3 regions of the Pantoea sp. y20 genome follow, and region 2 is predicted to be linked to each of the others. Evidence: predicted binding sites of a transcription regulator. Region 2 holds the regulator's gene; each other region holds the start of a gene.
What was found. The regulator PurR, encoded in region 2, represses purine synthesis genes. The targets are predictions, from matches to a motif close to CANGCAAACGTTTGCNTG.
Positions count from the first base shown of each region.

Region 1: ACYAC5_RS02000 (nucleoside-specific channel-forming protein Tsx) is a predicted target of PurR. The motif match lies at 1,830-1,847, and genes of this name have one in related genera.
Region 3: purE (5-(carboxyamino)imidazole ribonucleotide mutase) is a predicted target of PurR. The motif match lies at 1,604-1,621, and genes of this name have one in related genera.

Region 1 covers NZ_CM142816.1:448,580-451,858, forward strand. The annotation lists gene ACYAC5_RS01990 (LysR family transcriptional regulator) at 1-91, shown strand, start outside; gene yjdN (VOC family metalloprotein YjdN) at 170-601, shown strand; gene ACYAC5_RS02000 (nucleoside-specific channel-forming protein Tsx) at 724-1,590, opposite strand; gene ACYAC5_RS02005 (sensor histidine kinase) at 1,979-3,279, opposite strand, start outside.
Region 2 covers NZ_CM142816.1:1,885,672-1,888,950, reverse strand. The annotation lists gene ACYAC5_RS08905 (C40 family peptidase) at 1-589, shown strand, start outside; gene cydH (cytochrome bd-I oxidase subunit CydH) at 646-735, opposite strand; gene purR (HTH-type transcriptional repressor PurR) at 1,010-2,035, shown strand; gene punR (DNA-binding transcriptional activator PunR) at 2,032-2,943, opposite strand; gene punC (purine nucleoside transporter PunC) at 3,054-3,279, shown strand, end outside.
Region 3 covers NZ_CM142816.1:1,154,166-1,157,444, forward strand. The annotation lists gene purK (5-(carboxyamino)imidazole ribonucleotide synthase) at 1-1,013, opposite strand, end outside; gene purE (5-(carboxyamino)imidazole ribonucleotide mutase) at 1,010-1,519, opposite strand; gene ACYAC5_RS05280 (UDP-2,3-diacylglucosamine diphosphatase) at 1,651-2,367, opposite strand; gene ppiB (peptidylprolyl isomerase B) at 2,367-2,861, opposite strand; gene cysS (cysteine--tRNA ligase) at 3,080-3,279, shown strand, end outside.

The sequences.
Region 1 (3,279 bases), 1.4 Mb from region 2:
TTTCTATCTTATTCAGCGCAAAGACACCGCGTTGACGCCGATGAGTGCCTACATGGCGCAGCTGTTCCGGCGCTACTGTCAGCAAAGGTAAGAGTGCGGCCCGGCTCGCAACCGATTAAATAATGCGCACTACACTTGCTGTGGACATTCCCTTTATGGAGAACAGACCATGCAAGTTACCCCGTATGTGTTTTACAGCGGTCGCTGCGAAGAGGCGATTGCCTTCTACCTCGACGCCACCGACGGCGAGCTGCTGTTCAAGATGACCTATGGCGATATGCCGGATGAAACGCCGGTGGAGGATGAAGGTTGTATCTCGGGCGTGAGCTTTTCGCCGGAGCAGATCATGCATGCCCATCTGCGTATCGGGCAGGGTGAATTGATGATGAGTGACGGCGCACCGCAGGCGGCGTATGGCGGTTTTGCCGTGAGTTTATCCACGCCGGATGAGGCGCAGGGCAAGCGTTGGTTTGATGCGTTGTCAGTGGGCGGTGAGGTGACGAAAAGCTGGGCACCGACGTTTTGGGCCAATGGCTTTGGTATGTTGACCGATAAGTTCGGCGTGCCGTGGATGGTGAATGCGTATAAGCCGCAGATTTGAGTAGAGGGTGCGCGCTGGCCCTCACCCTAACCCTCTCCCACAGGTGGGAGAGGGAACAGATCGAGCCTATTTACTCCCTCGCCCGCTTGCGGGAGAGGGCCGGGGTGAGGGAAACCAACAACTTAGAAGTTGTAACCCACCACCAAATAGTAACCCCAACCGGTTGATTTCACTTCAAACGGGCCGTTACCGAAGTTTAGCTCCTGGCCGTCAGCCCACTGGCCGCCGTTGTGGAAATAACGCGCCACGGTAGAAACATGCCAGTGATCGTAGTTCAGCGACAGAATGTGGCTGGACGCAATCGAGTTGCTGGTGCGTGAACGATCGGACTTATCACGCAGATCTGAACCCCAGTCGAAGTTGGTGAAGCCGATATAGCTCAGCTTGCCGCCCCACAGATCGGTAATCGGCACAAAGTATTTCACCTTAAAGCGATAACCATCCCAGCTGTTTTCGTTCGCCGCACCGTAGTTTTCCCACTGGTATTTAGCGTAAACGTTCAGCGACAGGCCGATATCGCTGTGCGTATCGATGTCGGTGCCAAGACCCATGTACCAGGTGTTCTGACGGTTATCGCTGTTGCGACCCATGTCATAGATGTAGTTGTTGGCGAAGTACCACTCTTTAAACGGACCAAAAGAGAGATCGGTGCCGGTCAGCTTATCGATGGAGAAACGTGGCTCAATTTCCATGAACATCGGCGAACCGTGGTCGAACACGCCGTTAGCGTTGCTGTTGCCCACGCCGAAGAAGTTGGTCAGATCGAGGTAGCCATAGAAATCGAACCAATCCTTTTTGGCAAAGGCTTCATATTCCAGGTACACGTCGTTGTTGAACTGGGGTCCAAAACGGGTGTGGTAACTGCCCACCACGTTCACGCTCTGATGCCACCAGTCAGAAACGTACTGCGGATCGCTGTCTGCTGCTTGTGCCGCACCAGTCCAGCTGCTGGCCAATAAGGCCCCTGCTATCAACGCTTTATATTTCATTATTGTTAACCACATGCTTTTGATCGCCGGGCCGTCGCCGCGATCGGGTGAAATTGATCCCAGGGGATGGGCAGTGAGTTGTCGTATCCGGTCTGCATCGCCAGATTTTCAAGCTTGCGTAATGTGCCTGTAACAGAGGCATAGAAAATAGATTTTGGTCACGTTTGTCAAAAAGTGTTGCAGTTTGATTCACTGGAAATGTGATCGCTATCACATTAACCCCGTGTAGCGAACGGAACCCCGCAACCGTTTACGTGTCGCGTTCAGCAGGGAAAGTTATTGATGTAGGGAAAGGATGTAGCGGCGCGATTTATCGCGTTGTTTTGATGTCGCACCGTGCCCACAGCAACTTTGCGCAATACATTGCGCCGCTACGGCACGGTGAAGTTTATGGCAATGTCACGCGTACCTGCAGGCCGGCAATCTGGCCCTGCGGATCGTGGCGGTTCGATAGCGCAACCTGCATCTGATGTTTCTGCGCTACGCTGCGCACAATCGACAAGCCCAGTCCGCTGCCTTGCGCCTGCACATCCGGCGAACGGGTGAAGCGGTCAAAGGCGCGCTCGATAAAGGATTCCGCCATGCCGGGACCGTTATCGACGATATCCACCACGGTGTGATTGCCGACGCGATGCAGCAGCACATCGACCAAACTGCCTTCCGGCGTATGCAGCATCGCATTGCCAATCAGGTTATCGAACAGGCTGCGCAGATCGGAGCGGCTGGCGTGCAGGCGATAGTGTGTGGTGCCGTTGAAGCCGATATCGATGCCGCGCTTATCCGCCACCACCATCAGCTGCTCAATGCTCTCTTTCAGCAGGTCGTCCAGTTCGATGCTTTCCACTGTGGCGACCACCGATTGATCTTCCTGACGCGAGATATTCAGCAGCTGCGTCACCAGATGGCGCGTGCGCGTCACGCCCGCTTCCAGCTGGTCAAACTGGCGGCTGGCTTCACCGGGTTGGATATGTTGCCGCAGATTCTCCAGCTGCAAAGTCACGGCGGTGACCGGCGTGCGCAGCTCATGCGCCGCATCTTCAAGGAACTGGCGCTGTGATGACCAGGCCGCGCGCAGTCTATCCAGCAAGGCGTTGTAAGCTGCCACCAGCGGCAGCACTTCATCCGGTAAACCATCAGGTGAAACGCTATGCGGATGCAGGGTTTCCTGCGCGGCGATATGGCGCGACGCCACGCGTAAATCGCGCGTAATAGCACGCACCACCAGCCATATCACAATCAGTGAGAGCGGCATCATCAGCACCAGCGGAATGATGGCGGAGAGCGCTCGCTTGACCATGATACTTTTCATGTAGCCGATATTGTGTAGTACCTGAATGTTGCCAATTTCACTGCCCAGCTCGCCGGGTCGCGTATAGACACGCCATTCGCAGTCGTCGCCACAGTCTCCGACTTTCAAATCGGTCCAGCCTTTTTTCAGCTGCAATGGCGCATGCAGGCCCGGCCAGGAGCTGGCGCGCAGATGATTGCTTTCGTCCCACAACTGGACGATATAGGTGCTTTTCAGTTTCTCTTCATGCATCACCATCGGCATTAGGGCCGGCATACGTTGGCTGCTGGCCCACGCATCGGCGATCTTGGCGAGCTGGTCGTCTTTCATGGTGCCCATCATGTCGCCGTAGCAGTGATAGAAATACCAGGTGACGCCGCCAATCATCGCCAGATGCAGAA
Region 2 (3,279 bases):
CAAAAAACAGAGCAAAACAGACATCGCGCTGCACAAAACCACCAGCAAAAAATCCCCGCTGAAACTCTCTGCTAAGAAATACGGTCATCAACGTTTAGCGAAGAAAACGCCCGAGATCGCCGTCGATGATGAAGCGTTAGCGCTGACCGGCATCAAAATGAGTAAAGCGCACCGTCAGCGTTATCAAAAAGCGCGTGAAACGGCGATGACCAAATTAATGGGTCAACTCGGCAAACCTTATCAGTGGGGCGGCGCTTCGCCACACACTGGTTTCGATTGCAGCGGCCTGGTATGGTACGCCTATAAAGATCTGGTGAAATTCAAACTGCCACGCACCGCCAATGAGATGTATCACCTGCGTGATGCGGCACCGATTAAGCGTGAAATGCTGGAGAAAGGCGATCTGGTGTTCTTCCGCATCAACAATCGCGGTACCGCCGACCATGTCGGCGTTTATCTTGGCAATGGCAAATTCATTCAGTCGCCGCGTACCGGCAAAGATATTCAGATTAGCGCATTGGGTGAGGATTACTGGCAGAAACACTATGTGGGCGCGCGTCGTATGATGACGCCAAAAACCATTCGCTAGTTGTTGCGCAACAGAAATAAAAAAGCCGGATGCTGTTGTCAGCTCCGGCTTTTTTGTTAGTGCATGATCGCGGTAAAGCTGAAAGCGATAATCATCAACAGTGCGCCAACAGTGGTCATTAGCGCCAGCTTCAGGTCGGTATTCATCACAACTCCTTAGTCGCACAATTATTAGGGTTAAGACGATTTTCGCATAGCAATAGGCAAAAATCTCGTGTTATCCGCGCCAGCTTGCTAGAATCGCCGCCTTTCGTTGCGCAACAGATTTTGCGCAGGCTGTAATTACAGCGTGATGAAGTGATTTTGCCTGCTTGAACATGCCGTTTTGCCCGCTTTTTTGGGCTGTAAAAGCATTAGCAGACGCAAACGTTTAACAATATACTTATCAGTAAGTTGCGATAAGCCCAGGAGCACCATTTTCATGGCAACAATTAAAGATGTCGCAAAACGCGCGGGTGTCTCAACCACCACGGTTTCGCATGTCATCAACAAAACGCGTTTCGTTGCGGAAGAGACGCGTAACGCCGTATGGGAAGCGATCAAAGAATTACACTACTCGCCGAGTGCCGTGGCGCGTAGTCTCAAAGTCAATCACACTAAAACCTTGGGTCTGCTGGCGACCTCCAGCGAAGCGCCCTACTTCGCTGAAATTATCGAAGCGGTGGAGAATCGCTGCTTCGAACGCGGCTATACGCTGATTCTCGGCAATGCGCACAACGATCTGCAAAAGCAGCGCGCTTACCTGTCGATGATGGCGCAAAAGCGCGTCGATGGTCTGCTGGTGATGTGTTCGGAATATCCAGACGATTTGCTGCAGATGCTGGAAGAGAACCGCAATATCCCCATGGTGGTGATGGATTGGGGTGCATCACGCGGTGATTTCACCGATACCGTGCAGGACAATGCATTTCAGGGCGGCTATCTCGCCGGGCGTTATCTGATTGAACGTGGCCATCGCGATATCGGTGCCATTCCTGGCCAAATGGAGCGCAACACCGGCGGTGGACGTCATGCTGGCTTCCTGCAGGCAATGAACGAAGCGGGCATTACGGTGCGTCCCGAGTGGGTGGTTCAGGGCGACTTTGAGCCTGAATCGGGCTATCTGGCGATGCAACAGATCTTAAATCAGAAACAGCGTCCAACCGCGGTGTTCTGCGGTGGCGATATCATGGCGATGGGCGCGATTTGCGCTGCTGATGAGATGGGTTTGCGCGTACCGCAGGATATCTCGGTGATTGGCTACGATAACGTGCGCAACGCGCGCTATTTCACACCAGCGCTCACCACCGTGCACCAGCCGAAAGCTGAACTAGGCGAAAAAGCGCTGGAGATGCTGCTGGATCGCATCACCAGCAAGCGCGAAGATCCGCAAACTATCGAAGTCCAACCAACGCTGATTGAACGCCGTTCGGTGGCGTACGGTCCGTTCCGCGACTACCGCCGCTAAGCCGACACTTCGCTGAGCCATTCGTGGTTCAGCGTTTCCGCATCCCCGAGATAAGCCAGTAACCACGCCAGCGCCGGTGACGCGCGCTGTTCTGACCAGCTGACGCAGCACGGACTGTCCGGAAACGCCTGCGGTAGCGCCAGCTCGACCAGTTTTTGGCTGTCCAGCAGTGGACGCGCCAAATGGCCAGGCACCATGCCGACGCACAATCCTGCCAGCAAACAATCCATCCCGGTTTCCCACTCTGGCACCACCAACCGCCGCTGATTATCCAGCGTCCATGTCATACGGCGCGGTAACGCACGCGAGGTATCTTCCAGCACCAGCGATGGCCACGCCCGCAAGGTTTCATCATCCAGCTCCTTGCTGTTAACCAGCGGATGATCAGGGCTCACCACACAACGCCAGTTCAGCGCGCCCATATCCTGAAAGGCAAAACGTCCGCCCACCGGAATGGCCTGGGTTGCGCCAATCGCCACATCCACCCGACCATCAGCCAACGCATCCCACACGCCGTTGAACACTTCGTAGCTGATAATCAGCTCCATATCGGGAAAATGGCGATAGAAGTCCTTCACTAACTGTCGCGTGCGCTGCGGTTTTACAATGCAGTCAACCGCGATGCTCAACTCGCCGCGCCAGCCATTTGCCAGTTGCTGACACTGTCGGCGAGTGGCCAGCATTTTTTTGATAACAGATCGGCCTTCCCGCACAAAATGCTCGCCCGCCGCTGTCATCACCACTTCCCGATGCTGGCGCTCAAACAGCGGCACCGCCAGCCAGGTTTCCAGCTGGCGCACAGTATAACTGACGGCAGAGGGCACGCGATGCAGTTCCTGCGCTGCCGCGCTAAAACTGCCGGTGCGCGCTACTGCATCCACCACTTCAAGCGCATATTCTGACCACATAAATTTGCCTTCAAAAATTTTAACAGCACCATGCAAATATTAGCGTTTCACAAAGCGCGCCGCATCCTTTTACACTCCCCGGCGTTCACCCTGCCCAAAAGAGAATCAACATGTTGTCGTCTAAAGCATTTATGCCTTATCTCGCCGTGCTCAGCATGCTCGGCTTTCTTGCCACGGATATGTATTTGCCCGCCTTTGGCGATATGCAGCGTGATTTTGCTAGCGCACCCGGCACCATCAGCGCCAGCCTGAGTCTGTTTCTCGGCGGTTTTGCCTGTGCCCAGGTATTTTGGGGACCGCTATCAGATCGTTATGGACGTAAGCCGATTTTGCTGG
Region 3 (3,279 bases), 730 kb from region 2:
AGCGGCACCAGCGCATTCAAGGCTGACGCCAGACGCGCGTGATCGCTATCGGTGAGATTAAGATGCCCAACCTTGCGGCCTTCACGCACCTCTTTGTCATACCAATGCAGATGCACCAGCGGCTGCTGCAGCCACGCCAGATTCATCTCAGTACCAATCAGATTCACCATCACCGACGGCGCAAATACCACCGGCTTTGGCAGCGCCAGGCCCAAAACCGCACGCAGATGCAGCTCGAACTGGCTGATTGACGCGCCATTCTGCGTCCAGTGGCCGCTATTGTGCACGCGCGGTGCTAACTCGTTGATCAGCAAACCTTCTGGCGTAATGAAACACTCCATCGCCATCACACCAACATACTTCAGCTCATGCATGATGGCGCTGAGCATCGCTTCCGCCTGCTGTTGCTGTGCGGCATCGGCCTGCGGGAACGCCACGCTGGTACGCAGAATGCCGTCCTGATGCAGGTTGTGCGTCAGCGGATAAAATACCGTGCTGCCATCGTGTCCACGCGCGCCGACCAGCGACACTTCGCCGCTGAAATTAATGCCCTGCTCAACGATGCATTCGCCGTAGCACTCATCCGGCAGCGCATCGGTTTCATTGGCGCGCAAACGCCATTGGCCACGGCCGTCATAGCCGCCGGTACGACGCTTTACAATCGCCAGTTCGCCAAGCGAGTTGAACACATTTGGCCACTCGGCTTTATCGGCCAGCAGCTGCCACGGCGCGGTAGCGAGGTTCAGCTGATCGAGCAGCTGTTTTTGCGTCAGGCGATCGGCCAGACGCGGGAAAATATCGCGATTCACAAAGGCCGGATGGCTCGCCAGTTCGCGCGTTAACGCGGTTTCCGGCCAGCGCTCGATCTCAGCGGTGATCACGCTTTCGGCGATCGGCAGCGCAGAAGGTTCTGCATCTAAGCCCACCGGATAGACCGCGATGCCCAGCGGTTCTCCGGCCTGGCGCAGCATGCGGCCTAACTGACCATTTCCTAATACGCAAACCGGCTTCATGCGTCCTCCCGCGGATCCGGGTTGTTCAGCACTTCATCAGTTTGCGTTTGACGCCAGTGGGCGATGCGCGTTGACAGCGCGCTGTCGTGGATCGCCAGAATCTGTGCCGCCAGCAGGGCGGCGTTGGCAGCACCGGCTTTACCAATTGCCAGCGTACCCACCGGAATGCCGCGCGGCATCTGCACGATGGAGTAGAGGCTATCGACGCCGCTCAGCGCCGCGCTTTGCACGGGCACGCCCAGCACCGGCACCAGCGTTTTCGCGGCCAGCATGCCCGGCAAATGGGCAGCACCGCCGGCACCGGCGATGATCACCTGAAAACCGTTGTCGGCGGCGGTTTCCGCGAAGCTGAACAGTTTGTCGGGCGTACGGTGAGCTGAGACCACTTCAACGTGGAAGGGAACATCCAGGCTGTTAAGAATTTCCTCGGCGAACTGCATGGTAGCCCAGTCACTTTTGGAACCCATGACAATGGCGATACGGGCCGGGGCGGCGTTGGATGACATGCGGTCAACTCCTGTGAATATGCAAACGAACCTGGCCGGGCGGGCAGGCGAAGAAGGGCACAGAGAATAGCATGAGATGGCAGCAAGGAAAACGGTTGCGTAGGCGGAAAACGGGCATTGATGCCCGGATTTCAGAAGGGGAATTCGATCAGGCTGACGCCGCTGGCATCAAGCTGAATCATCGATCCGTTCTCATGCCAGGCACCCAGCACCGCGCGCTCGGCGTTTTTGCCGTGCAGCGGGAAGGCGTGAATGGCGGGACGATGCGTGTGGCCGTGAATCAGAATCGGCACCTCTTGACGCGTCATCGCGGCTTCCACCGCGGACTGATTGACGTCCATGATGCTGACCGATTTATGCTGATTCGCCTGCTTGCTGCCATTGCGCATGCGCGCGGCAATGCGCATGCGCAGACGCAGCGGCAACGTGAGGAACAGACGCTGCAACCAGCGCTGATGCACTTTGGCGCGGAAGCGCTGATAGCCTTCATCGTCGGTGCACAAGGTATCGCCGTGCATGATCAACACACGATGTCCGTAGCGATCGAGCACCTTCTCTTCCGGCAGCAGCGTCATGCCGCTGGCACGCGCAAAACGCTGGCCGAGCAGGAAGTCGCGATTACCGTGAATAAAGAACTTCGGCACCGGCAGCGCCTTGAGCGCCGCAGCGATTTGCTGATGCAGCGGGTTAGGATCGTCGTCGCCGATCCAGGCTTCAAACAGATCGCCGAGGATATAAAGCGCATCGCACGTGCGCGCTTCACCCTGCAAAAAATGCAGAAAACCGGCAGTAATTGCCGGTTCTTCATGACACAGATGCAGATCTGCGATAAACAGCGTGCGCGACATTACTCGCTAACAGTCACTTTCTGGATGACAACATCTTCAACCGGAACGTCCTGATGCATGCCGCTGCGGCCGGTTTTCACCGCTTTGATTTTCTCAACCACGTCCATGCCTTCAACCACTTCAGCAAACACGCAGTAACCCCAGCCTTGCAGGCTTTCGTCACGGAAGTTCAGGAAGTCGTTGTCTGCCACGTTGATGAAGAACTGGGCCGTTGCAGAGTGTGGCGCCTGAGTACGCGCCATCGCCAGGGTGCCTTTGGTGTTTTTCAGGCCGTTGTTCGCTTCGTTGCGGATGTCTGCTTTGGTATCTTTCTGCTTCATGCCAGGCTCAAAACCGCCGCCCTGAATCATGAAACCGTTGATTACGCGATGGAAGATAGTGTTATCGTAAAAACCTTCCGCGCAGTATTCCAGGAAGTTCTTCACGGTAGCCGGCGCTTTGTCATCGAAAGTTTTGATTACGATATCGCCATGGTTCGTCTGGAAAGTGACCATTATTTTCTTCCTGTCAAGGTTGTCGTCAGTATCAACTGCCACGCCTGTAAGGCGGCGGGGCATTTTTGTAGACGCTTCTTATATCACAATTTCCAATAACGCGTCAGTAACCGGACGGCAGTTGGCAACCGAGCGATGCACAAGTCAGAAAAATACGGCACAATAACCGGCTACGCTGCAAGGGCGTATCCCGCAAACGTCACTAACGGAACCATTCAATGTTGAAGATCTATAACACCCTGAGTCGACAGAAAGAGGAATTTAAACCTATCCACGCCGGTGAAATCGGTATGTACGTGTGTGGTATCACGGTTTACGACCTCTGTCATATCGGCCATGGGCGTACATTTGTGGCATTCGACGTGGTGGCGCGTTATCTGCGTTACGTGGGCTATCAGCTGAAGTATGTGCGTAACAT